4 regions of the Viridibacillus sp. KH_047 genome follow, and region 3 is predicted to be linked to each of the others. Evidence: riboswitches for the same ligand, from Rfam matches in the RefSeq annotation. Region 3 holds a riboswitch; each other region holds the start of a gene.
The links. A riboswitch is a leader RNA that binds a small molecule or an ion and turns the genes downstream of it on or off. The one in region 3 is predicted to bind S-adenosylmethionine.

Region 1 (5,764 bases), 1.3 Mb from region 3:
GTAGTTTCAGTCCTGCTGCAAGCGCGAAGTTTCCTGGGACACCAACAAGGTCAGCACTTTCGATTGCACGAGGCAGACCCGCCGCTTCGATTGGTTGGAACACTAAGTTTTTAGGATTTTCAACAACGTCTTTTTCAGATGCTTTTAGTTCTTCGATGTTAGGGTCAATTTTGATAAGACCTTGTTCTTGTAACGTTAATAATGTACGTGCTGCATTTGATGGATCGTTAGCAATTGCTACTTTTGCGCCGTCTTTAATGTCATCAATTGATTTAAAATCTTTTGCAAAGAAGCCCATTGGTGCAGTTGGTACGATAATTAGACCAGTTAACTTCATTTTGTTTTGTTCATTAAAGTTTTCAAGATAAATTGAGTGTTGGAAAAGGTTTGCATCAATATCTCCAGAATCTAATGCTTTGTTTGGTTGTACGTAATCACTGAATTCAACCGTTTTTACTTTATAGCCTTTTTTCTCTAATTGTGGGATGATCGCTTTATTTAACATGTCACTATATGGTCCTGCAGTTGCGCCAATTTTAATGTCTTTCGAATCTTTTGGTTTGCTTTCATCTTTGTTACCACATGCAACTAAAGCTGTTGCTAATACGAATAATAACGCTGCTAGTAAAAACTTTTTCATTTTCAATTCTCCCCTTTATCGTTTATCAATTGCTTTTGAAATGGCATCGCCTGAAAGTTGAATAATTTGGACGATAACAATCAAAATGACAACTGTCGCAATCATAATTGTGTTGTCATAGCGGTAATAACCAAAACGAATAGCTAAGTCACCAATTCCGCCACCACCGACAATACCAGCCATTGCGGAATATGCTACTAAACTAATAATCGTCATTGTCACCCCTTGGATAATACCCGATTTCGCTTCAGGTAATAGTACATCTCGTATGATCATCCACGGTGTTGCTCCGACAGCTATTGATGCTTCGATGACGCCTTTATCAACTTCACGCATAGACGTTTCTACAAGTCTCGCAAAGAATGGAATGGCTGCTACAGATAATGAAACACTCGCCGCTATCGGACCAATTGTATCTCCAACTAGTATTTTTGTTAGTGGGAACAACGCTACTAATAGAATGATATACGGAACAGAACGAACTAGATTGACGATAAATCCTAGAATCCCATTAAAAAAACGGTTACGTAAAAATAAACCTTTGCTTGTAACAAATAGAATAATACCGAGTGGTAAACCGATAATTAGTGAAATACTAAGTGAAATACCAATCATCAGTAACGTTTCACCAAATGCTTTCCAAATGTCTGGAAGCATACTAATAAAGTGCTCGAAATCAAATAGCATCGTTAATCACCTCCACAAACGCACCGCGCCCTTCCATATAGGAAATAGCTCTCCCTACATTATCCGGTTGACCTTGTAGCTCCATTAGGAAAATGCCAAGCGGTTTTTCTTGAATATATTCAATTGTGCCATGCAAGAAATTACCACGTACCTCAAAGCTTTGAATCATATCTGAAATGACGCCGTCACCAGCTACATCTCCTTTGAATAGCACTTTCACAATTTCCCCTGTCACACCTTTAAGAATCGTTGGCGGTAATTCAAATGATACAACGCTGCTAATAAATTCTTGTGTTAATGGCTCAACCGGATTTGCAAAAACATCGTAAACTTCTCCTTCTTCAATGACTCTTCCATCTTGCATAATAACCATACGATCACAAATTTCTTTTACAACATCCATTTCATGTGTGATAAGGATAATTGTAATATTCAGCTCACGATTGATTTTTTTTAGTAAGCGTAAAATGGAAACTGTTGTTTTTGGGTCAAGTGCTGATGTTGCTTCATCACAAAGTAGTACGGATGGATTGTTTGCAAGTGCACGAGCAATACCGACACGTTGCTTTTGACCACCACTTAACTGTGCTGGGTAGACGTCGATTTTCTCAGATAAACCGACCATTTCAAGCAATTCTTTTACACGGGCTTTAATCTGCTTCGGTGGTGTAGCCGCTGCTTTTAAAGCAAATTCGATATTTTCGCCAACCGTTTTTTGACTGATTAAGTAAAAGTGCTGGAAGATCATACCGATTTTCAAACGCGCTTTACGAAGTTGTTCGCCTTTTAATTTTGTTAAATCTTGACCATTTACGATGATACTACCACTTGTTGGTCGCTCCAATAAATTGATACAACGTAGCAGCGAGCTTTTTCCTGCACCAGAATAGCCAACAATACCGAAGACTTCACCTTTATCAATTGTCAACGATACGTTGTCTACGCCCGTTACCGTACCCTTTTTGGTTTTATATACTTTTGTAAGATTCTGAATCTCGAGCATATTGTATCCCCTCAAATCTGTTTAAATTATGTAACTTCTATAGAAATACTTGGAATTCACTGTATTAAAAAACGCTTCTTTCGGTTATCTGAAAGAAGCATCGTAAGTGTAAATTGGCGATTTATCTTCCAGAATGTACTCATTCTGTAGGAATTGGCACCTTCCCTTTTTCAGGGGGTTGCCGGACGTCATAGGGCCTATCCCTCAGTCTCTCTAGATAAAGTTCAATATTCATTTGTAAGTTATGAACTAAATATTACTGTGAAATAATGTAGATGTCAAACACTTTTTCGAAACTTTGTATTATTTAGAAATATCTTTATATAATTCAGGGCGACGATCATCATATACCGGGATTCGTTGACGAATTTCATCCACTATAGAGAAGTCGACATCGATAATCGCCATTTCTTCATCTTCTCCACCAGTCCATAACACTTCACCCCAAGGTTCAATAACCATCGATTGACCGTTGAAATTTTGTTTTTTATGGCTAATTCGATTTACTGCAATAACAAAACACTGGCTTTCAATTGCGCGTGCTTGTAATAATGTTTTCCAATGATCAATACGTGGTGTTGGCCATTGTGCAGAAACGAAAATTACTTTCGCTCCGTTCAATGCATGAAGACGTAACCACTCAGGAAAACGAATATCGTAGCATATAACACCAGCCGCTGGAATATCACCTAGCTCAAAGTTATTCTGCTTATCGCCAGCTGATAAATACAAATGCTCGTCCATTAGACGGAAAAGATGCGCTTTGTCATATTCGCTGACAAGCTCCCCTTTATTGTTATATACGTACATCGTATTATAGAATTTTCCATCTTTTTTTGTTGATACCGAGCCACCAACAATATGAATTTGTAATTCTTCTGAAAGCTTTTGTAGAAAATTCTTTGTGCGTTCCCCATTCGGATCTGCAAGGTCTTCTAATTTCTCTAAAGCATAGCTGGAATTCCACATTTCAGGAAGAATTGCGAGTTCCGCCCCCTTATCAGAAGCCTCCCTGATAAACTTTTCGACGTTTGTAAAATTTTTTTCGATGTCCCCGAAGGCAACATTTAACTGTATACATGCAATTTTCATAGCTCCACCACCTGTAGACATTTTCTTAAAAAGGTTATAATATTTCTCTTATTATTGCGACTATTTTATACATACGTCTATTTTATCCACAAAGTAGTTGTTGTGTATAGAGTATTTAGAAGAAAGATTTTGTGGATAACAAGTTATTAAAGAAAATAATTCAAGGGGGTTTGTTCGAAGATGGAATTTTCAACGAGATTACAACAGTTGCCGAAGCAGTTTTTCGCAACTTTAGTACAAAAAGTAGGTGCCGCAGTCGCGGAAGGTAGAGATGTCATCAATTTAGGCCAAGGAAATCCAGACCAACCAACTCCTCCTCATATTATAGAAGCTATGCAGGAAGCTGTTATTAATCCGCAAACTCATAAATACTCTCCATTCCGTGGCTTGCCCGATTTTAAGGAAGCAATTGCTGAATTTTATGTGCGAGAATACGGCGTTGAAATTGATGCAAATACGGAAGTAGCCATACTTTTTGGCACAAAAATTGGTGTAGTTGAATTACCTTTAGCTATTATGAACCCTGGTGATTCAATGCTACTCCCAGATCCTGGTTATCCGGACTATTGGTCAGGCGTAGCACTAGCTGATGTCAAGTTCGATACACTTCCATTACTAGCTGAAAACGACTTCCTACCTGATTACACAACTGTGTCAGATGAGGTAAAAGCTCGTGCGAAATTAATGTATTTAAATTATCCAAATAACCCAACTGGTGCTGTTGCTAATTTATCATTTTTCGATGAAACTGTGCAGTTTGCGAAAGATCACGATATTGCAGTAATGCATGACTTTGCATATGGAGCAATTGGATTTGATGGTGAAAAACCAGTGAGTTTTTTACAAGCTGAAGGTGCTAAGGACGTTGGGGTTGAGTTGTATACTTTATCAAAAACGTATAATATGGCTGGTTGGCGGGTCGGCTTTGCAGTTGGTAATGCAAAGCTAATTGAAGCATTAAACTTAATACAAGATCATTTATTTGTCAGCCTATTCCCTGCTGTGCAAGAGGCTGGTATTGCAGCACTTACTAGTTCACAAGAATGTGTAACCGAGTTAGTGGCTATGTATGAAAGCCGCCGGAATGCATTAAAAGTTGCTTGCGATCGTATTGGCTGGGCGGTGACAGCACCAAAAGGATCATTCTTTGCATGGCTTCCTGTACCAGAAGGGTATAAGAGTGAAGCATTTGCTGATTTATTGCTAGAACAGGCTGATGTAGCAGTTGCTGCTGGTAATGGTTTTGGTGAATACGGAGAAGGGTACGTACGTGTTGGCTTGCTTGTTGATGAGGTCAGGCTTCATGAAGCAATAACGCGTATCTCCAAACTAAATTTATTTTAATGTTTATACATTGAAAAATCACCTTATCCCATAAGTTGGAGTTTCAGTGGCATGGGTTTAATAAATATATCAATAAAACAGTCGCATAATCACAAATGTGGCTATAGAATTAACAAAGAAAATTGCTTAATAAAAATGCCCAGCACATAGCGCTGAGCATTTTTTTGTTATGAAATTACACCTAGTTCTTTACCTACTTTTTCATAAGTCGCTAAAGCTTCGTCTAGCATTTCTTTTGTATGTGCGGCAGTTGGCATGTTACGTACGCGCCCAGTGCCTTTTGGTACAGTTGGAAAGACAATCGATTTAGCGTATACGCCTTCTTCAAAAAGACGAGCAGAAAAGGCTTGAGTTAGTTTTTCGTCACCGATGATACACGGTGTAATCGGAGTTTCAGATGCACCGATGTTAAATCCAAGTTTTTTCAGACCCGCTTTTAAATAATCACCATTTTCCCACAGTTGATCGCAAAGTTCTGTTGAATCAATTAACATTTGAACAGCTGCAGTGATTGCAGCAACATCACCTGGTGGTAAAGCTGTTGAGAATAAAAATGGACGAGAACGTACTTTTAACCAATCGATTAAATTCTTCTTACCTGCTACGTATCCACCTACTACACCAATCGCTTTAGATAGTGTACCGATTTGGAAGTCGATTTCTTTTTCTAAACCGAAATGCTTCACAGTACCTTTTCCTCTACCTGTTACACCTGATCCATGAGCATCATCCACATATGTAATAAGATCAAATTCTTTCGCAATTTCTACTATTTCAGGCAATTTTGCGATGTCTCCATCCATTGAAAACACGCCGTCAGTGATGACCATTACTTTATTGTATAAGCCTGATTCAGTTGCTGCTTTTGCTTTAGCACGTAAATCAGCCATATCAGAGTGATTAAAAGCAATAATCTTCGCTTTAGATAAGCGACAACCATCGATGATAGATGCATGATTTAATTGATCAGATAGGATTGCATCATTTTTGTCCATAAC
Region 2 (5,764 bases), 340 kb from region 3:
TCATATTCTTTTTCAAGTCTCATCGTGTTTAAAGGAGATAAATTACCTTCAATGCGTATACCATACTCTTCAAAAAAATCTTTGCGCAAATGATGTGGAATTAGGTGGAGTGGGTCTTCATGCATTGGACATCCTTTTATTGCGTATATCGCGCCTTCATCCGTTCGTGAATATTGCTCAAGTCCTCGCTTTAGCAAAGTCACAATTGTCGATTTCCCTCCACTTACGGGTCCCATTAATAATAAAATCCGCTTGCGAACATCCAATCTTCGTGCCGCAGGATGAAAGTATTCCTCTACCAATCGCTCAATTGCTGTTTCTAGCCCGAAAATTTCTTGTCCAAAAAAGTTAAATAATTTTTGTCCGTCTCTTTCTTCTAATCCAGAACTTTTAATCATATTGTACACACGTGAATGAGCTGTTTGAGCGACTTCCGGCCTTTCTTTCACAATGTTTAAGTAATCTGCAAACGAACCTTCCCACTTTAGTCTGTTTTCTTCTTCACGATAAACCTTAAACTTACTTAAAATGTCTATAGCCTTCCCTCCATTCTTAGCCTGATTTATAACATAGTATGAAATTAGAGAAATAATGATACCCAATAATGAGTCATTGTTGAGGATTCTTCCTTAAGGAAATCTTGAAGTAGCTAATGGAGCATGCATTTAACTAGTTAAATTCTCACTAATCCTACTAAAGACCAATTTTTAAGTTGGCAGCAGTTTTTACATCTTCTGCTAATCATTCTAAAAAGCTGGTGAATGTTAATGTGTCATTATGAAACCCCATATGTAACAAACATATAATATACTGTAACAACTTTGGAGGTGATTACACTGATTCATACGATTAAACAAGGTGAAACACTGTTTCAGCTTTCTAGAGATTATCGCACACCGCTATCCGCAATTATTGGCGCGAACCCATCTATCAATCCAAATGTACTTTATATTGGCCAGCCTATTGTTATTCCAGGTTTTCCTGATCCTAATACAATTCCATATCAAATTGATATTTCACTGAACAATCGTTGGCTTAGATTATATAAAGATGGTGTTTTACAAAAGCAATATCCCATTGCGGTTGGAAAAATGTTAACCAATACACCTGTAGGGAATTTTATTATCATTAATAAAGCACCTAACCCTGGAGGCCCATTCGGAACGATGTGGATGAGCTTATCAAAAGATACGTATGGAATTCACGGCACAAATGATCCAAGTTCAATTGGTAAAGCCGTATCTCATGGTTGTATTCGCATGCATAATGAAGATGTAGAAGAATTAGCAAGTATTATTCCGATTGGGACTGCGGTTTTTATACATCCGTAATAGTAAAAAGGACTACCCGCAATAGTCATTGATAGCTGACTTTGTAGTTAGTCCTTATTATAAAATCTATTTATCCCAAACGTCTTTAGCGATACGTACAACATGACGTAATTTTTCCCATTGCTGTTCTTCCGTTAATAGATTGCCTTCTTCAGTAGAGGCAAAGCCACATTGTGGGCTTAAACAAAGCTGATCGATATTCACATATTTCGTTGCTTCTTCGATTCTTCCTTTAATTTCATCTTCATCCTCGAGTTCAGAAGTCTTGGAAGTAATCAAACCCAAAACGACATTTTGATCTTTAATGAATCGCAAAGGTTTAAAATCTCCTGATCGTTCATTATCAAATTCTAAGAAAAAGGCATCCACATTCACACGTGAAAATAGCTCTTTTGCGATCGGCTCATATGCACCTTGATATAACCAAGAAGATTTAAAATTCCCGCGACAAATATGAATCGTAACCGCCATATCTTCCGGTTTATTTGCTAGTGCTTCAACAGTAATATCAGCAAACTTTTTCACTAATTCATCTGGATCAAATCCCTGTTCTTTTATCTTATCTCGAAAAACATCACTGAACAAAGCTCCCCAGCTTGTATCATCTAATTGTAAATAGCGGCATCCTACTTCATAAAAAGCTTGAATCGCATCTTGATATACATTAATAATATCTTTAGCCACATCATCGAGTGAAGCATATGAAGGATTGCTTATATACGGTTCGCTTCCAACTACACCTGAGTAAAAAATCATATTAGGCCCTGGGATTGTAATTTTCGCAACATGCTCACCGGCAATACTTTTCAAATACTTAAAGTCTTGTAAAAATGGATGGTCTTTAGGGAAATTTAATTTCGAATCGACCGTGTATGCCTCCGCTTTTTTCATCGCCCCATTAAAAGCACCAGAAAGGTCTTTTTCATAAACACGAATCCCCTCAATCGCACTGATAAAGTCTAAATGCCACCATCTTCTTCTAAATTCACCATCTGTGACAGCAGATAGACCGACTTCTTTTTGTTTTTCAACAAGCTTTGCAATTTCTATATCCTCAATTAATCGTAATTCTTCTTTAGTTATCTGACCTTGTTGATATTGTGCTCTTGCATCTTTAAGTACTTGTGGACGAAGAAAGCTCCCTACATGGTCTGCTCGAAATGGTGCTTTAGTTATTGTGTTAGTCAAAATGGACAACCCCTCTGAAGTTAAATTTATGTTTTTCACTTAGCTTTTCGGGGTATAAAAAAACCCCTTCTAAAAAAAAGAAGAGATTGGCTTCATAGCTGTTACTCTTCTTATCTTCAAGCGTTACGCTTCTGGAATTAGCACAGTGCAAAAAAAGTCTGTTGCTGAGATATCAAAGGGCCAGTCCCTCCATCTCTCTAAATAAGAAAATTACATATTTTTAATTACTTGTTATCAATCTACATGTATATCCATAGATTGTCAATATTTAGTGTTATTTACCTGTTCAATCCAAGTTTTATCATGTTAAATATTTATTATTACGTAGATTTGAAATTAGTCATATACTTTATTTAATTCTATTGATTTAAGTAGTTTAGGGTACCGCATAATAAAACAATGCCAGGTCTCTATCCTAGACCTGGCATTGTTTTATTAATGTAGATTAAGTTTTTCTTCTACTTTCCGACAGACTTCATCTGCGGATAGGCCCGCCGCTTCAATGATTGAACCTTGAATGGACGTATCGTGAATGCCCAGTGCATTATTGTCCAACCCTGTAATGACACAACAATCTACACCCGTTGCATCTGATTCATGTTTCAGTTCAACGATCTCATATCCCTTTGCAAGCAAAGCCTCTGATACATTCGTTAATGATTGCTCTACACCGATTATCGACATAGTAGGGTTCACCTCCTAGTTGATAAGATGTCCGTTTCTACTTATATTTATGTATACAATTTCAACTAAAACAAAGACAAAACCCCATAATAAGATATCTTGTATAAGTAGTGTCGATGACAATGGTCCATAAAATAAAAAAAAACGCACATCTTAAAAGATGTGCGTTTCTTCAGCTATCTATCATTACCCTCTTCTTCCGCCTCTGCCACCGCGTTTAGACTCGGTGCTGCGTTTTAGAGTAGATAAGTTATCTTCACTTGATTTTAAGAATTTAGCCATCTTATCTTCAAAGGTTTCCTTCGGTTGGAAATTACCTCGTTGGCGATTATCCTTCTGACGATATGGGCGCTTCGTATAAGAAGACGTACTTTCAACAGGTTTATCAATCGCTTTTTTAATAGATAGGGCAATTTTTCCTTCTTTTTCGCTTAGGACCTTTACTTCTACTTGATCCCCAACTTTAAGATGTTCATTAATATCTTTTACGTAAGCTTCTGCAACTTCACTAATGTGCACAAGCCCTGTCACCTTATCCGGTAACTCAACAAACGCACCAAAATTCGTGATTCCTGTAACCTTACCTTGTACCTTACTACCAATTTCTACTGACAATCCATTTCCTCCTAATAAATACTATACTTTATTATATCAAATTTTTTTTTTGATGCCAGTCATCCGTGATATTATTTAATATCAACAATATATTCAATTTAATACTAATAACTTAAGTAGTATTGGTGGCTGGCACCATTAGATTAATAAATAAATTGCACGCAATAGAGGGAATCAATAATATACTCAGAATATATAAGTGAAGGCGAAAGTCCATTTTTGAGAGGAGGAAATGACTAATGTCAAAGAAAGTATTATTGTTAGCTGGAGATGCCGTTGAAGCTTTGGAGATTTATTATCCGTATTTTCGTTGTCTTGAAGAGGGCTATGATGTGCAAATAGCTGCTCCATCGAAGAAAAACTTACAAACGGTCGTTCATGATTTTATTGGTTGGGATACTTATACTGAGAGTAAAGGATACCTTATTGAATCTCATTTGGCGTTTGAGGATGTACAGCCTGAAGAGTATGATGGATTGATTATACCTGGAGGAAGAGCTCCTGAATACATTCGATTAAATGAAAATGTTCCAAAGATCGTCGCTCATTTCTTTGAGGCAAATAAACCAGTTGCAGCAATTTGCCACGCTAGTCTCATTTTAACAACTGTTTCTCAATACTTAAAAGGTCGGGAATTAACGGCTTATATCGCATGTAAACCAGATGTAGAAGCTGCAGGAGCAACTTATATTGAAGACCCTCTCCATGTTCAAGGAAACCTCATTTCCGGACATGCATGGCCAGATCTACCAGGATTTATGAGAGAATTCATTAAACAACTAAATCAATAAAATTTGTTATTAAAAAAGAGACAAAAGAACGTATCCAAAATATCTTAATGTATTTTGGATACGTTTCTTTATAGCTACTGATTCACTTCCTCATAAACCTCATTCATAAACAATAATCATTTGGCCATTGGAATTTTTCTGAATATGATGGCTTTTTTAGTGTGTAACTCAATTGGCCATTCTACACTTTCTGTTACTAAACTCTACCACACTTATTCTGCCTGCATTTATTATTTTTCCATTCGTTTCACAGAATATACTTTTGTAATTAACTATATTTTTTATTTCAAAAATACTATTTAAAATCCCTTCCTTCAAAAGCTTACTTTAATTTTTTTGTTTTTTGAAATAGATATTTATATTGCTATAGCAGCCTAAAACAACATGTAGGATGGACTTTTCACCTCTTCACTATATGTATTAAAAACAAATCTTTGTCCATTCTAATATCACAAGGAGGTGATAGATATGGCTTCAAATAACCGAAGTTCAAATAAACTTGAAGTACCAGGTGTTCAACAAGCGGTTGATCAAATGAAATATGAAATTGCTCAAGAGTTTGGTGTACAACTTGGAGGAGAAGCTTCTTCTCGCGCAAACGGTTCAGTTGGTGGAGAAATTACTAAACGACTAGTTCAAATGGCTGAAAACCAAGTAAAAGGAAATTCTGGACAATAAAAATCCAAAGTAAGAAGGTAGAGTTATTATGCTCTACCTTTTTACTTTGGATTACCTTACTGAATATAGTTTATTACTACTTTCTCCCGCTTTTTCCTTATCCATTAATCTCTTCTTATTAACATAGTTGTTTTACTACTTATGATATTTAACTAAAAACTATATCTCTTTAAAACTTGGAGGATATTTTTTAAATCCTTTTGTTGTAATTAGCGCATAAACAAATCCTATAGCTAACCAAATAAATCCTATTTTTAACGTCATTGGTGACAGATTGATAAATAAGTAGAAACAGATTAAAAATCCAAGAGCCGGAATTAAAAAGTAACGAATAAATTTCTTCTCTTTTTTACGGAAATAATAATACACAATTACGGATAAATTAACGAGCATAAAACCTGCTAAACCACCAAAGTTCATTAATTCTGCAACTAGGTCAATTGGTAAAAAAATCGCACCTACTATACTAATGCTACA
Region 3 (5,764 bases):
TGACAATTGGACATCAAGTAACATTACATAGCTGTACTGTAAAAAAAGGCGCTCTTGTCGGGATGGCTTCAATTATCCTAGATGGTGCTGAAATTGGTGAAGGTGCATTTATAGGTGCCGGCAGTCTCGTTTCACAAGGCAAGAAAATCCCTCCAAACACATTAGCATTTGGACGCCCTGCAAAAGTTATTAGAGAGTTAACAGAGGAAGATAAAAAAGATATGGACCGTATTGTCAACGAGTATTACGAAAAAGGACAATATTATAAATCACTTCAAAAATAATTCAATCAAGATGCCTGAGTATCGTTTTTCAAACGATTTCTCAGGTTTTTTTATTCTCTTACTATGAGTTTCTTCTATATAAAATAAAAAATATCCCGAGCTACGATGATTACTTAAATAATCAACATGTAACTCGGGATATTTTATGTTATTGAGATTTTTTAGATTGAATTAAAGTCCCGCTTTTTCTTTTAAAACGGCAGCTTTATCTGTAGCTTCCCAAGGAACATTCAAATCTGTACGGCCAAAGTGACCATAAGCAGCTGTTTGTTTATAGATTGGGCGACGTAGATCAAGCATTTTAATAATACCAGCTGGGCGTAAATCAAATAATTCACGAACCCATTCAACTAAATCTGCTTCATTTACTTTACCAGTACCGAAAGTATCGATTGCAATTGAAACTGGTTGTGCAACACCAATTGCATAAGCTAATTGTACTTCACAACGCTCAGCAAGTTCAGCTGCTACGATATTTTTGGCAACATAACGTGCTGCATAAGCTGCAGAACGGTCAACCTTAGTCGCATCCTTACCAGAGAAAGCACCGCCACCATGACGAGCATATCCACCATAAGTATCTACGATAATTTTGCGTCCTGTTAAGCCTGCATCACCTTTTGGTCCACCAATTACAAAACGACCAGTTGGGTTGATGAAGTATTTTGTTTTTTCATCTAGTAATTCAGTAGGTACAACTGGAGCAATTACACGTGCTTGTAAATCCTCTTTAATTTGCTCTAATGTTACTTCTGGATCATGTTGAGTTGAAATAACAATTGTATCCACACGAACTGGACGATTATTTTCATCATACTCGATTGTTACTTGTGTTTTACCATCTGGACGTAAATAATCTAACTCTTTTGTTTTACGAACTTCAGTTAAACGTCGTGCTAATTTATGTGCCAAGCTAATAGGTAAAGGCATTAACTCAGGTGTCTCGTTACATGCGTATCCGAACATTAAACCTTGGTCACCTGCACCAATTGCTTCAATATCTTCATCTGTCATTGAGCCTTCGCGTGCTTCTAGTGCTTGGTCAACGCCCAATGCGATATCAGCTGATTGCTCACCGATTGCCGTTAAAACAGCTACGTTTTCGCCATCAAAGCCATATTTACCACGTGTATAGCCGATTTCCATTACCGTTTCACGAACGATTTTAGGAATATCAACATAAGTTGATGTTGTAATTTCTCCTGCTACTAATACAAGACCAGTTGTTACTGTAGTTTCACATGCTACACGTGCATTCGGGTCTTTTGAAACGATTTCATCTAAAATGGCATCCGAAATTTGATCACAAATTTTATCTGGATGTCCTTCTGTTACACTCTCTGATGTAAACAGTCGACGGTTTGTCATTTGGTTTCCTCCTATTATCTGCGAGATTGCCTCGGAAATGATACGGTACTCATTACCCATGTTAGTTCTTTCCAGTAGGATTGAACGCCAAGCCGTTGCTGCCTTTAACACGAGGATTCTAGAAAGTGCCACTATATAAATAGAACCGCATAAATTACATATACTTATCAAAAATTTAGGAATTGGTCTATTTTAAATAAAAAAACCCTTCCCCCCATTATTACTAATGAGTGGAAGGGAATAATTCATAAGCACCTTTCACTCTTATCGTTCAAGGATTAAATCCTTGCATCAGATTGAGCACCAGCGCATCACATAAAATCACAATGCAGGTTGCCGGGTTTCATAGGGCCTGACCCTCCACCAGCTCGGGATAAGAGTATCCGTTCAATTTCTCATATTAGAACATTATAGCTAAGTTGTCAACCTCTTTTTTATTTCTAAAAAAAAGTACAACTTTCAAAAAAATTATATGGTGATTAGTATAGATTAATTAACTAAATGTGTTATACTAATTTCCGAAATGAATTATAAATCCCCTCTATTAAGAGGAATAATATAAAAAGGATGGTACGTAAAACGATGAATTCAGTAGAAATTACGAATGAACTGAAGGAATTATTGAAAGGTGAAAATATTCTTGAACAACTTTCAGTACCACAATTAACAGAAAAAGCTACTTCACGCGGTGAGGCAATCCTAACTGTTGATGGTGCAGTAAGAGCAGTCACAGGAAAATATACAGGTCGTTCTCCTAAAGATAAATATATGGTTGAAGAAGACAGTTCAAAAGACAAAATTGATTGGGGTAAAGTAAACAGACCAATTTCGTCGGATATCTTCGACTCATTATACACTAAAGTAGTAAACTACTTAAAAGAAAAAGAAGAATTATTTGTATTTAAAGGTTTTGCAGGTGCAGACCCATCATCTCGTTTAGCTATTCGTGTAGTGAACGAATACGCTTGGCATAACCTATTTGCACATCAATTATTCATTCGTCCTACTGAAGAGGAATTAGAAACTCATGAAGCTGACTTCACAATCGTTTCTGCTCCAACTTTCAAAGCGGACCCAGCAGTAGACGGTACTGATTCAGAAACTTTCATTATCGTTTCCCTTGAAAAACGTATCATCCTTATTGGCGGAACTGAATATGCTGGAGAAATGAAAAAATCCATTTTCGGTATCATGAATTACTTATTACCACAACAAGGTATTCTTTCAATGCACTGTTCAGCAAACGTTGGTGAAGCAGGCGATGTAGCATTATTCTTCGGTTTATCTGGAACTGGTAAAACAACTTTATCTGCAGATGCAGATCGTAAACTAATCGGTGATGATGAACATGGTTGGTCTGACAACGGTGTATTCAATATCGAAGGCGGTTGCTACGCTAAGACTATCAACCTTTCTAAAGAGAAAGAACCTGAAATCTACAATGCTATCAGTTTTGGTACTGTATTAGAAAACGTAGTAGTAGATGAAGAAACACGCATTCCTGACTACGATGATGTTTCGCTAACAGAAAATACTCGTGTTGCTTACCCAATCCAAAATATCGAAAACATTGTTGATCCATCTGTTGCAGGCCATCCTAAAACAATCATCTTCTTAACTGCAGATGCATTTGGCGTATTGCCTCCAATCAGCAAGTTATCAAAAGAGCAAGCAATGTATCACTTCTTAAGTGGTTTCACATCTAAACTAGCAGGTACTGAACGTGGTGTTACTTCACCTGAACCAGTATTCTCAACATGCTTCGGTTCTCCATTCCTACCACTTCCAGCAACAGTTTACGCTGAGATGTTAGGTAACAAAATCGACGAACACGAAGTAAACGTTTTCTTAGTAAACACTGGTTGGACTGGTGGCGAGTACGGCGTTGGTAACCGTATGAAACTTTCTTACACTCGTACAATGGTTCGCGCTGCAATTGACGGTAAACTAAATAACGTCTTTACTGAAAAAGATGCTATCTTCGGTTTAGAAATGCCTGTAGCTGTTGAAGGTGTTCCTACTGAAGTATTAAATCCACGAAACGCTTGGAAAGATAAAGAAGCTTATGATCAAAAAGCTTCTGCACTTGCTGGCATGTTCCGAGAAAACTTTAAAAAATTCGGTGTTGTATCAGAAGATATCGTGAAAAACGGCGGTCCTATCGCTTAATTCATGCAATATAACAAAAAAGGCCACTCTCCGAGTGGTCTTTTTTATTTTAAAATATATATAAATTGATAAGACCGTTAATTTCCACTACGGTGGACTCTTTCTGCGGGAGTCGCCACCTCCGCTCCAATCAACTTTTTGAAGTTAGAAAAATGATGACGAATATAATTCGAATATGCTACTTATTTAGAGTGGCCAATAATTACACAAACACATTAATTATCCCTAATACCATATTCAAAACAATAAAAATTAATATAATTGTAATGATACGATGAAATGTAAGAACCTCTACTTCTTTATCTTTATAACGCTTATATAGAATCCATAAAACAATTGCTCCTAATAAATAAATTAATTTAAATGCTAAATATACAATCTTAAAAATAGTCAACTTTTCAAAAACACCTGTCCTTTTCTGAGTTAAATCAGCTTTTTTATTTCATTCTAGCTATTACTCTACAAATATTCTCGAAAGCATTGTTATGGTATCATTTTTCTTAAGAGAATCGTAGCGCTTGACTATAAAAAACAGGGCCAAGCATCTAAAATAATAATCAAACAAAAAACATTCAGGATATGAGCATTCTGAATGTTTTTGTTTGATTATTCAACGTCATCATCATAAAATACCGCCTCTGTATGAGGATTAGAAAATTGTTGTATCACTTCTTCAGAATATGCTCCTGTGACCTTATTAAAGCGCACCTCAAAGCCGTAATCCCTAACCTCTATTCTGCCATTACCATTTTCATCATAATAGCGCATAGAGAACCATTTTAATTTTCCCTCTTTATTAGCTGCATGATTTTTAAAAAACGTACGATTATCATCTGTTAGAGGAATTCTTTGAATTTTTATAAGACCTTCATCTTTAGAGATATCTGATATTTTTTTTAACTCTTCAATAACGTCATGTTCTTCTTGCCAACTTTGAATTTCTACATCTACACACTCTTTTGTGAATTCATCGCAAAGAGTCGGCCAAAATGGATATATTTCCTCAAAACTTGCATCAACTTTTACTTTATCCAGGTCGACTGTTATTTTCACATAACCTAGCATAAGTTCACCCCTTTTGGAGTTTCATCCAATTGCATGCGCTCTTAACCATTTTTTGATTGACTGCACTAGGGAAAAAATGAGTATAGTCATTAAAATACCATGTTTCTACATGCTTATTAAATGCCTTTAAGCTTTCTTCAAGCAATAAAGCATGATGCAATCCAACGTTCTCATCCTTTTTACCATGAATAATTAATACCGGTGCATTTAATTTACTTATCTCCGCAATTGGTGAACGCTCTTCATAAGCCTCAGGCACCTTTGTTGGTGATCCACCTATTACCCTTTTCATCATTCTGCGCATATCTATACGTTCTTCATACGTAAATTTAGGATTAGAAACACCTGCCCAAGTCACAATAGATGTAATGTCATCTCGCAAAATCCCAGTCCAAAGCGCCATCAGACCACCTCTAGAAAACGCGAAAATATGAATGCGATGTGTACGACAAAATTGTTTTAATACATCGACACCGTTTACTGCATCATAACGGTCATTTCCACCAAATTCATCTCGACCTTCTCCACCACGATTTCCGCGGTAATACGGTGCAAAAACCACTAATCCTTGCGATGCAAATTGCGCAATACGAGCAGGTCGCACCATACCAATCCCTTGCATACCACCACGTAGATAGAGTAGTCCTTCATAAATACCCTTTGCGACTGGCTCTGCAAGTAATCCTTTCACTCGTAAACCTTCTGACCAATATGTAATTTCAGTTAGACGAACTTTGGGATTTGGAGACGGATAATCACGACGACTTTCAACGAAGCCATTTATCTTCACGCTCACTCACCTTCTCCAACATTTTTTTCATCCCTGCATCTTTCATGTAGAAACTTAGTCGATCATTATTATGTAACTCTTCATCCGA
Region 4 (5,764 bases), 1.1 Mb from region 3:
TCCCCTTACTTGGACCGTTACATTAGCAATGGGTTTCCAATCTCTTATCTTCTATACAACCGCTGCTTGGATTCCTGAAATGCTGCAATCACAAGGTATGAGTGCTAATACAGCTGGATGGATGTTCTCCTTTATGCAGTTCTCACAATTGCCTGCAACGTTTATCATTCCTATTATTGCAGGTCGTAGAAAAGATCAACGTCCTCTTGTTGCAGTATACGGCATTCTTTATATAGTAGGATTTGGTGGTATTTTAGCTGGATGGACTTCATTGACAGTATTATGGATGATATTGCTAGGACTTGCAGGTGGTGCATCATTTAGTTTAGCGATGATGTTCTTCTCACTTCGTACGCGTACAGCTGATGAAGCGGCTGAATTATCAGGTACTGCTCAATCATTCGGTTATTTATTAGCGGCAGTTGGCCCTGTACTATTTGGCTTTATCCATGATATTTCAAATAGTTGGACAACAGCCAACTTCCTATTCCTTATTACTGTAGTATTATTAGTGTCAGCTGGTATGCATGCTGCAAAAGAAGGTTATGTTACACCTGAAAAGTAGAGATGAATCCGAGCTTATAATGGCTCGGATTTTTTCGTATTGTTAACTTAAAACTACATTATCCTAACCATACTAGTCATAGAAAAAAGCTATTACGCAGTCTCAATCACTGCATAATAGCTTCTCTAGATTTATCGGTGCACTAATCTATATAACTTATTTCTCAAAATGATAACGACCATTTAACAATTCAAATGTAGCAGGTTCTTTAGCTCCTGAGAAATTCACTTGGAATGGACATTCTCCTAGTTCTGCTAATACTTTTGCAACAACTCCCTCTCCAATAGGGCTAGCAAAGTATAAGTCACCGCCAGCTAATGTAAGAACCTGTATAATAGCATTCAACTCCGGATCGACATACGCTTCTGCAAACTCTAACCCTAAATATCGAGACCATTTTTCAGCAGTTTTTTCAGCATCTATTACTGCAAAAGTAACACCTGCAAAGTCCAACTTTTCTGGTTGCTTTCCAATGACTCCTTTTTCAACTTGCTCCTGTCTACGCTTATCATCATTGTCATCCCATTGAATAATAAATGGCAATTGAAGAGAGTCATTTTCTTCTCCAGCGTAAAGTAATTGCCAGCTTATAATACTGCCATCCGGTCGTTTTCTATTCATTGGCACTGGACCATTTACTGATAAACCTTGCTCTTTCAAACGCTCTGCTATACCTTCAATATCCGTTGTGCGAATTGCAAATCTTACGAAACCTTCTGTGAAATCATTATTTACTACTGTTTCAATAAGGCTGTGATGCAAATGCTCTGCCCCAGTTACTAGCTCTCTGTCGTATGTACCAAGGTACTCTATATAACTTAGATCAAAGTAACTAAGTGCATTGTACGTTCCGCGTCCTTCATGTACGCCACCTTCAACAGCATGAATTCCTTGGTTTTGTAATGATTGTATTACTTCTTTTGGTTCCTCTACAAAATGTACTACGTGATCAAAAGATAATGTCATGTTCAAGTCCCCTTATTTAAATAAATAATGTGAAACGATTTTCACAAATGCTTTCTCTATTGTTAATAACGCTCTTTCATCAAAATCGAATTTCGGATGATGATGTGCAAAATGAGTGCGTTCGTCGTCATTCTGTGATCCTGCTTTAAAATAAGTACCTGGCTTTTCATTTAAAAAGTACGCAAAATCCTCTCCACCCATTGACGGTTCAAATTCAATCACCGATTCAGTACCAAATTCCCTTTCAAATAAATCTTTCACAAGAGCAGTTTCAGCCGGATGATTGTATAAAGCTGGATAGCCGTGTAAATAATCAATTTCATATGTGGCATGTGCTGATTCCGTTATGCCTTTGACGATTGAGTAGATTTCTTCTTTTACCTTATTACGAACTTCATCCGTCATTGTGCGAACCGTTCCTTCAATAAGTGCCGAATCTGCAATAATATTAAAAGCACTTCCTGCATGGAATACACCGACTGTCACTACCGCTGCATCAAATGGATTTAAGCGACGACTGACAATTTTCTGCAACGCTCCAACGATTTCGCTACCCACAACAATTGAGTCGATGGATTGTTGTGGTTTCGCACCATGGCCACCTAGTCCTTGAATTTTAATCGCAAATTTATCAACTGCAGCCATTTTAAAACCATCCCCAACAGATACCTTTCCAACTGGTGAACCCGAATCTAAATGCGCGCCAAATACATAATCGACTTCCTTCAATACATCTTCAGCAATCATGAATTTCGCACCACCAGGAGGTTTTTCTTCCGCATGTTGGAAGATAAAAATAATATTACCGTGCAGATGCTCTCTGTAATGGCTTAGCGTTTTTGCTGTCGCAAGTAATGCGGCCGTATGTCCATCGTGACCACAAGCATGCATGACACCATCCTTTTGGGATTTATAAGCAACTTCTTTTAAGTCTGTAATAGGTAATGCATCAAAATCAGCTCTTAAAGCGATTGTTTGACCAGCATGATCCCCTTTCAAAATACCGATTAAACCATTTCCGCCTATCCCTTTTTTCACCTCTAAACCGAAGCTCTCAAGTTTTTCTGCAATAAATTTTGCAGTTTCATATTCTTCAAAAGATAACTCTGGATGCTCATGCAAATATCTCCTCCATCCAACAATTTCATCAAATCCTTGATCTATTTCTTCATAAATTGTAGTTAAAAGTTCTTTTTGCGTTATCGCACTCATTCAATATTCCTCCCTCAATTTATACCTTTAATACAAATTGGTTTACTTTGAATTTGAGTTAAATTTTTTTCTTAGAAACTTTGCATTATATGCTCTATAAATTTATTTCATGATATTAAAAAGCCGATTTCTCTATTTCATTTAGAGAAATCGACTTGGTATGTAAGTCTCTCCTCATCTATCAAGCTTTTAATCAACTTGCTGGAAGTAGCACCTTGCTTTAAAAGCGGTTGCTGAGATATCACAGGACCAGTCCCTCCATCTCTCTTGATAAGAAAACCTATTGAATTAGTAGTAATTAAAAATCATGTTACGCCAATCTATTAAAAATTGCAATAAATTCCCTGATATTCTCTAAGTCAATATGGCGCTTTCTGATAAAAATAATTTGGTGTTTTACGTTCATTGTCATATGGTTTATGGAATATATGCGTTGTAGCCGGTGATAACGGTGGAATAAGCCATGTCCAATTTCCCGTTACGTCACGCCCTGCAATTTGTTCATTGGATTCGAAGCGTTTGAATTGTTGTGCTGCTGTATGGTGATCAACAATGCTCACTTCATCTTCTTTATACGAGTATAAAACTGCCGCATTTAATTCAACTAATGCACGGTCTTTCCATAAGGAAGAATTTGAAGCTGTATTTAAACCCATTTTTTCTGCGATGGTTGGTAACATATTATATCGATAGTCATCAGCTAAATTACGTGCACCAATTTCCGTTCCCATATACCAGCCATTAAACGGAGCAGCTGCATATGTAATACCACCAATTTCTAATTTCATATTCGAGATCATCGGTACCGCATACCACTTCAGATCAAGTTCCTTAAACCACTCAAATTCGGGGTGTCGGATTGGAACTTCCAATATATACTCAGCTGGAATATCGAATAATTGCGGTTGTCTTTCTCCAACTTGAATAACAAGTGGCAATACATCGAAACGCCCACCTTGTCCTTGCCAGCCAAGTTGCTCACATTTCTTCGTAAACTCCACTGAATCTGGATCTCCCACAATGCCATCTGGCGTTTCATACCCAGCATAGCGGATTAATTGATGATTCCAAACACGTACATTACGTTGAGAGAAAATTGTAATCGTCGGACGGATTCGACCACCATTTGTTGCAAAATCAATATGCTCTAGAAGTCCTTGAAAAATGTCGTGCTCACTTGTTAGTTCGCGCTTATCAAGCACTTGCAACGTTTGCCAAAACAAACGACCAATACATTTATTGCTATTACGCCAACCTACTTGTGCACCAAATTTCAGTTCATCTATTGTATGTTCATAAAATCCATTCTCTTGGATATCATGCTCTACTTCAGCTAAGCGTCTTCCTAATTCCTCTTCAGATCGCTCTGTTTCCGAATAATACAATTTTATAAAATCAATAGCCTCATTCAACATCGCCACAGTTCCTCCTGTTACCACTCGACTTCCTAACTACCATCATAGAAGAATTGATTTCCATTAGACAAGGTATAAGACTTAAATAATGTGGTGTTTTTGTGGCAACTGCCATTTTTGGCATAAAAAGAATGATTAAAGGTTTTGTAAATCAAAAAAACCAACATATTTAATACATAATAAAGGGACTATTAATGGTATAAAACCAATTAATAGTCCTCTTTTCACTATGCTTTTTTAGTTCTTCTGTTAAACAATATCGATAATCCGAGTAGGATAACTGCTCCCCCTACAAGCAGTGTCCATAATTGATACTCTGAACCTGTTTGAGATAGTGAACTACTTTCATTAGCACCCTTGATATCGCTTGGTTTATTTGAACCTTTCAATTCAACTGTTGTTTCTGGACCATTTGGTTATTGTTATTCTAGACACCTTTTAATAAATAACTTATTTTACCAACTTATAAACTCGTTTAACAAAAAAAACTTATATTATTAAATATTACATTTTTTCTATGTATTCTATTTCCGAAATTCCTTGTGAGATTACTTCGTAAAATCCCATCACTCTCCACTAATACATTTCATTTCACTCCATTTATTTAACAATCTAATAGAAAAGATACTACTTCATTAGCGCGTAAAAAAACTTGTCGTTGGTCGCTAACTCCCTTCTAGAACTATATAAATTTTAAAGAGTTAGCGATATACATAATACAGATTCTTATAAAAATCCTTCCATTACATAAAACACAAATTGCCTCTACTATATCTGAACCTCAAAATTCCAAAATTCTATAGATTTCAATACCATTAAATTCCGATACTCATCTAGAGTCGGTACCCCATTGTAATTTCAAAAAACTGTCACACTATCTTTGACATAAATTATTTATGATTAAAATATATTAATGGAATAAGGTTCATTCGAAAGAATTCATAATACTGCGCTCATTATTCGAAATAAATATATAAATAGATTTATTGAATCATGTTCCGTTCACCCATAACATTGTTTTCAATTAGCTATACAATAGACAACGAGTTGATAATAATAATCACTCTAATTTACATGTAGTAATCAAATTATGCTTTAAATGAGAAGTATTGATTTGAAATAATTTATTTGCAGGTAGATATCCAATTTAATATAATAAAAACACCCACTAATTCTAGTGTTCTTTTTCAATGTTTTTTCAAACGATTATCACTATATCTGTAGTGCATACAATACATTCAACTTTACCCCCCCAACTAACACTAGTCTTTAAAAGTAATTTTTTGTAATTTTATAGTTCGTACACTTTACACTCTTTTTATAGGATATACTTAAAGATATAAATTCCTTAAAGATAATCATTATAATTTACTTTCAACTAGCAATCTGTTATATTAGTTTTGAAGAGTTCAATTGAGATCAAAATAGGAGGCACAACATTATGACAAATGATAATAATAAAAAGTTAACAACTGCTGCCGGCGCGCCAGTCGTTAGCAATACTAACTCTATGTCTGCAGGTAAACGTGGACCCCTTTTACTGCAAGATGTATGGTTAATCGAAAAATTAGCTAATTTTAACCGTGAAGTTATTCCTGAGCGTCGT

Region 1: linked by a shared signal. The riboswitch ahead of AC3IS5_RS18570 (methionine ABC transporter ATP-binding protein) and the one ahead of metK (methionine adenosyltransferase) in region 3 are both predicted to bind S-adenosylmethionine.
Region 2: linked by a shared signal. The riboswitch ahead of AC3IS5_RS02485 (5-methyltetrahydropteroyltriglutamate--homocysteine S-methyltransferase) and the one ahead of metK (methionine adenosyltransferase) in region 3 are both predicted to bind S-adenosylmethionine.
Region 4: linked by a shared signal. The riboswitch ahead of AC3IS5_RS19290 (M20 metallopeptidase family protein) and the one ahead of metK (methionine adenosyltransferase) in region 3 are both predicted to bind S-adenosylmethionine.

The regions. Positions count from the first base shown of each region.
Region 1 covers NZ_CM174479.1:3,789,197-3,794,960, forward strand. The annotation lists gene AC3IS5_RS18560 (MetQ/NlpA family ABC transporter substrate-binding protein) at 1-640, opposite strand, end outside; gene AC3IS5_RS18565 (methionine ABC transporter permease) at 656-1,327, opposite strand; gene AC3IS5_RS18570 (methionine ABC transporter ATP-binding protein) at 1,317-2,330, opposite strand; SAM riboswitch class I at 2,449-2,554, opposite strand; gene AC3IS5_RS18575 (carbon-nitrogen family hydrolase) at 2,634-3,422, opposite strand; gene AC3IS5_RS18580 (pyridoxal phosphate-dependent aminotransferase) at 3,603-4,766, shown strand; gene AC3IS5_RS18585 (glycine C-acetyltransferase) at 4,934-5,764, opposite strand, start outside.
Region 2 covers NZ_CM174479.1:490,894-496,657, reverse strand. The annotation lists gene AC3IS5_RS02495 (PrkA family serine protein kinase) at 1-536, opposite strand, end outside; gene AC3IS5_RS02490 (L,D-transpeptidase family protein) at 837-1,331, shown strand; gene AC3IS5_RS02485 (5-methyltetrahydropteroyltriglutamate--homocysteine S-methyltransferase) at 1,398-2,519, opposite strand; SAM riboswitch class I at 2,627-2,727, opposite strand; gene AC3IS5_RS02480 (YkuS family protein) at 2,955-3,203, opposite strand; gene AC3IS5_RS02475 (S1 domain-containing RNA-binding protein) at 3,390-3,818, opposite strand; gene AC3IS5_RS02470 (DJ-1/PfpI family protein) at 4,058-4,609, shown strand; gene AC3IS5_RS02465 (alpha/beta-type small acid-soluble spore protein) at 5,078-5,287, shown strand; gene AC3IS5_RS02460 (APC family permease) at 5,447-5,764, opposite strand, start outside.
Region 3 covers NZ_CM174479.1:833,542-839,305, reverse strand. The annotation lists gene AC3IS5_RS04305 (gamma carbonic anhydrase) at 1-284, shown strand, start outside; gene metK (methionine adenosyltransferase) at 456-1,652, opposite strand; SAM riboswitch class I at 1,914-2,032, opposite strand; gene pckA (phosphoenolpyruvate carboxykinase (ATP)) at 2,235-3,821, shown strand; gene AC3IS5_RS04290 (hypothetical protein) at 4,428-4,886, opposite strand; gene AC3IS5_RS04285 (alpha/beta hydrolase family protein) at 4,891-5,676, opposite strand; gene ytkD (RNA deprotection pyrophosphohydrolase) at 5,654-5,764, opposite strand, start outside.
Region 4 covers NZ_CM174479.1:3,943,271-3,949,034, forward strand. The annotation lists gene AC3IS5_RS19280 (CynX/NimT family MFS transporter) at 1-565, shown strand, start outside; gene AC3IS5_RS19285 (VOC family protein) at 722-1,531, opposite strand; gene AC3IS5_RS19290 (M20 metallopeptidase family protein) at 1,544-2,743, opposite strand; SAM riboswitch class I at 2,915-3,020, opposite strand; gene AC3IS5_RS19295 (nitric oxide synthase oxygenase) at 3,103-4,158, opposite strand; gene AC3IS5_RS19300 (LPXTG cell wall anchor domain-containing protein) at 4,386-4,547, opposite strand; gene AC3IS5_RS19305 (catalase) at 5,600-5,764, shown strand, end outside.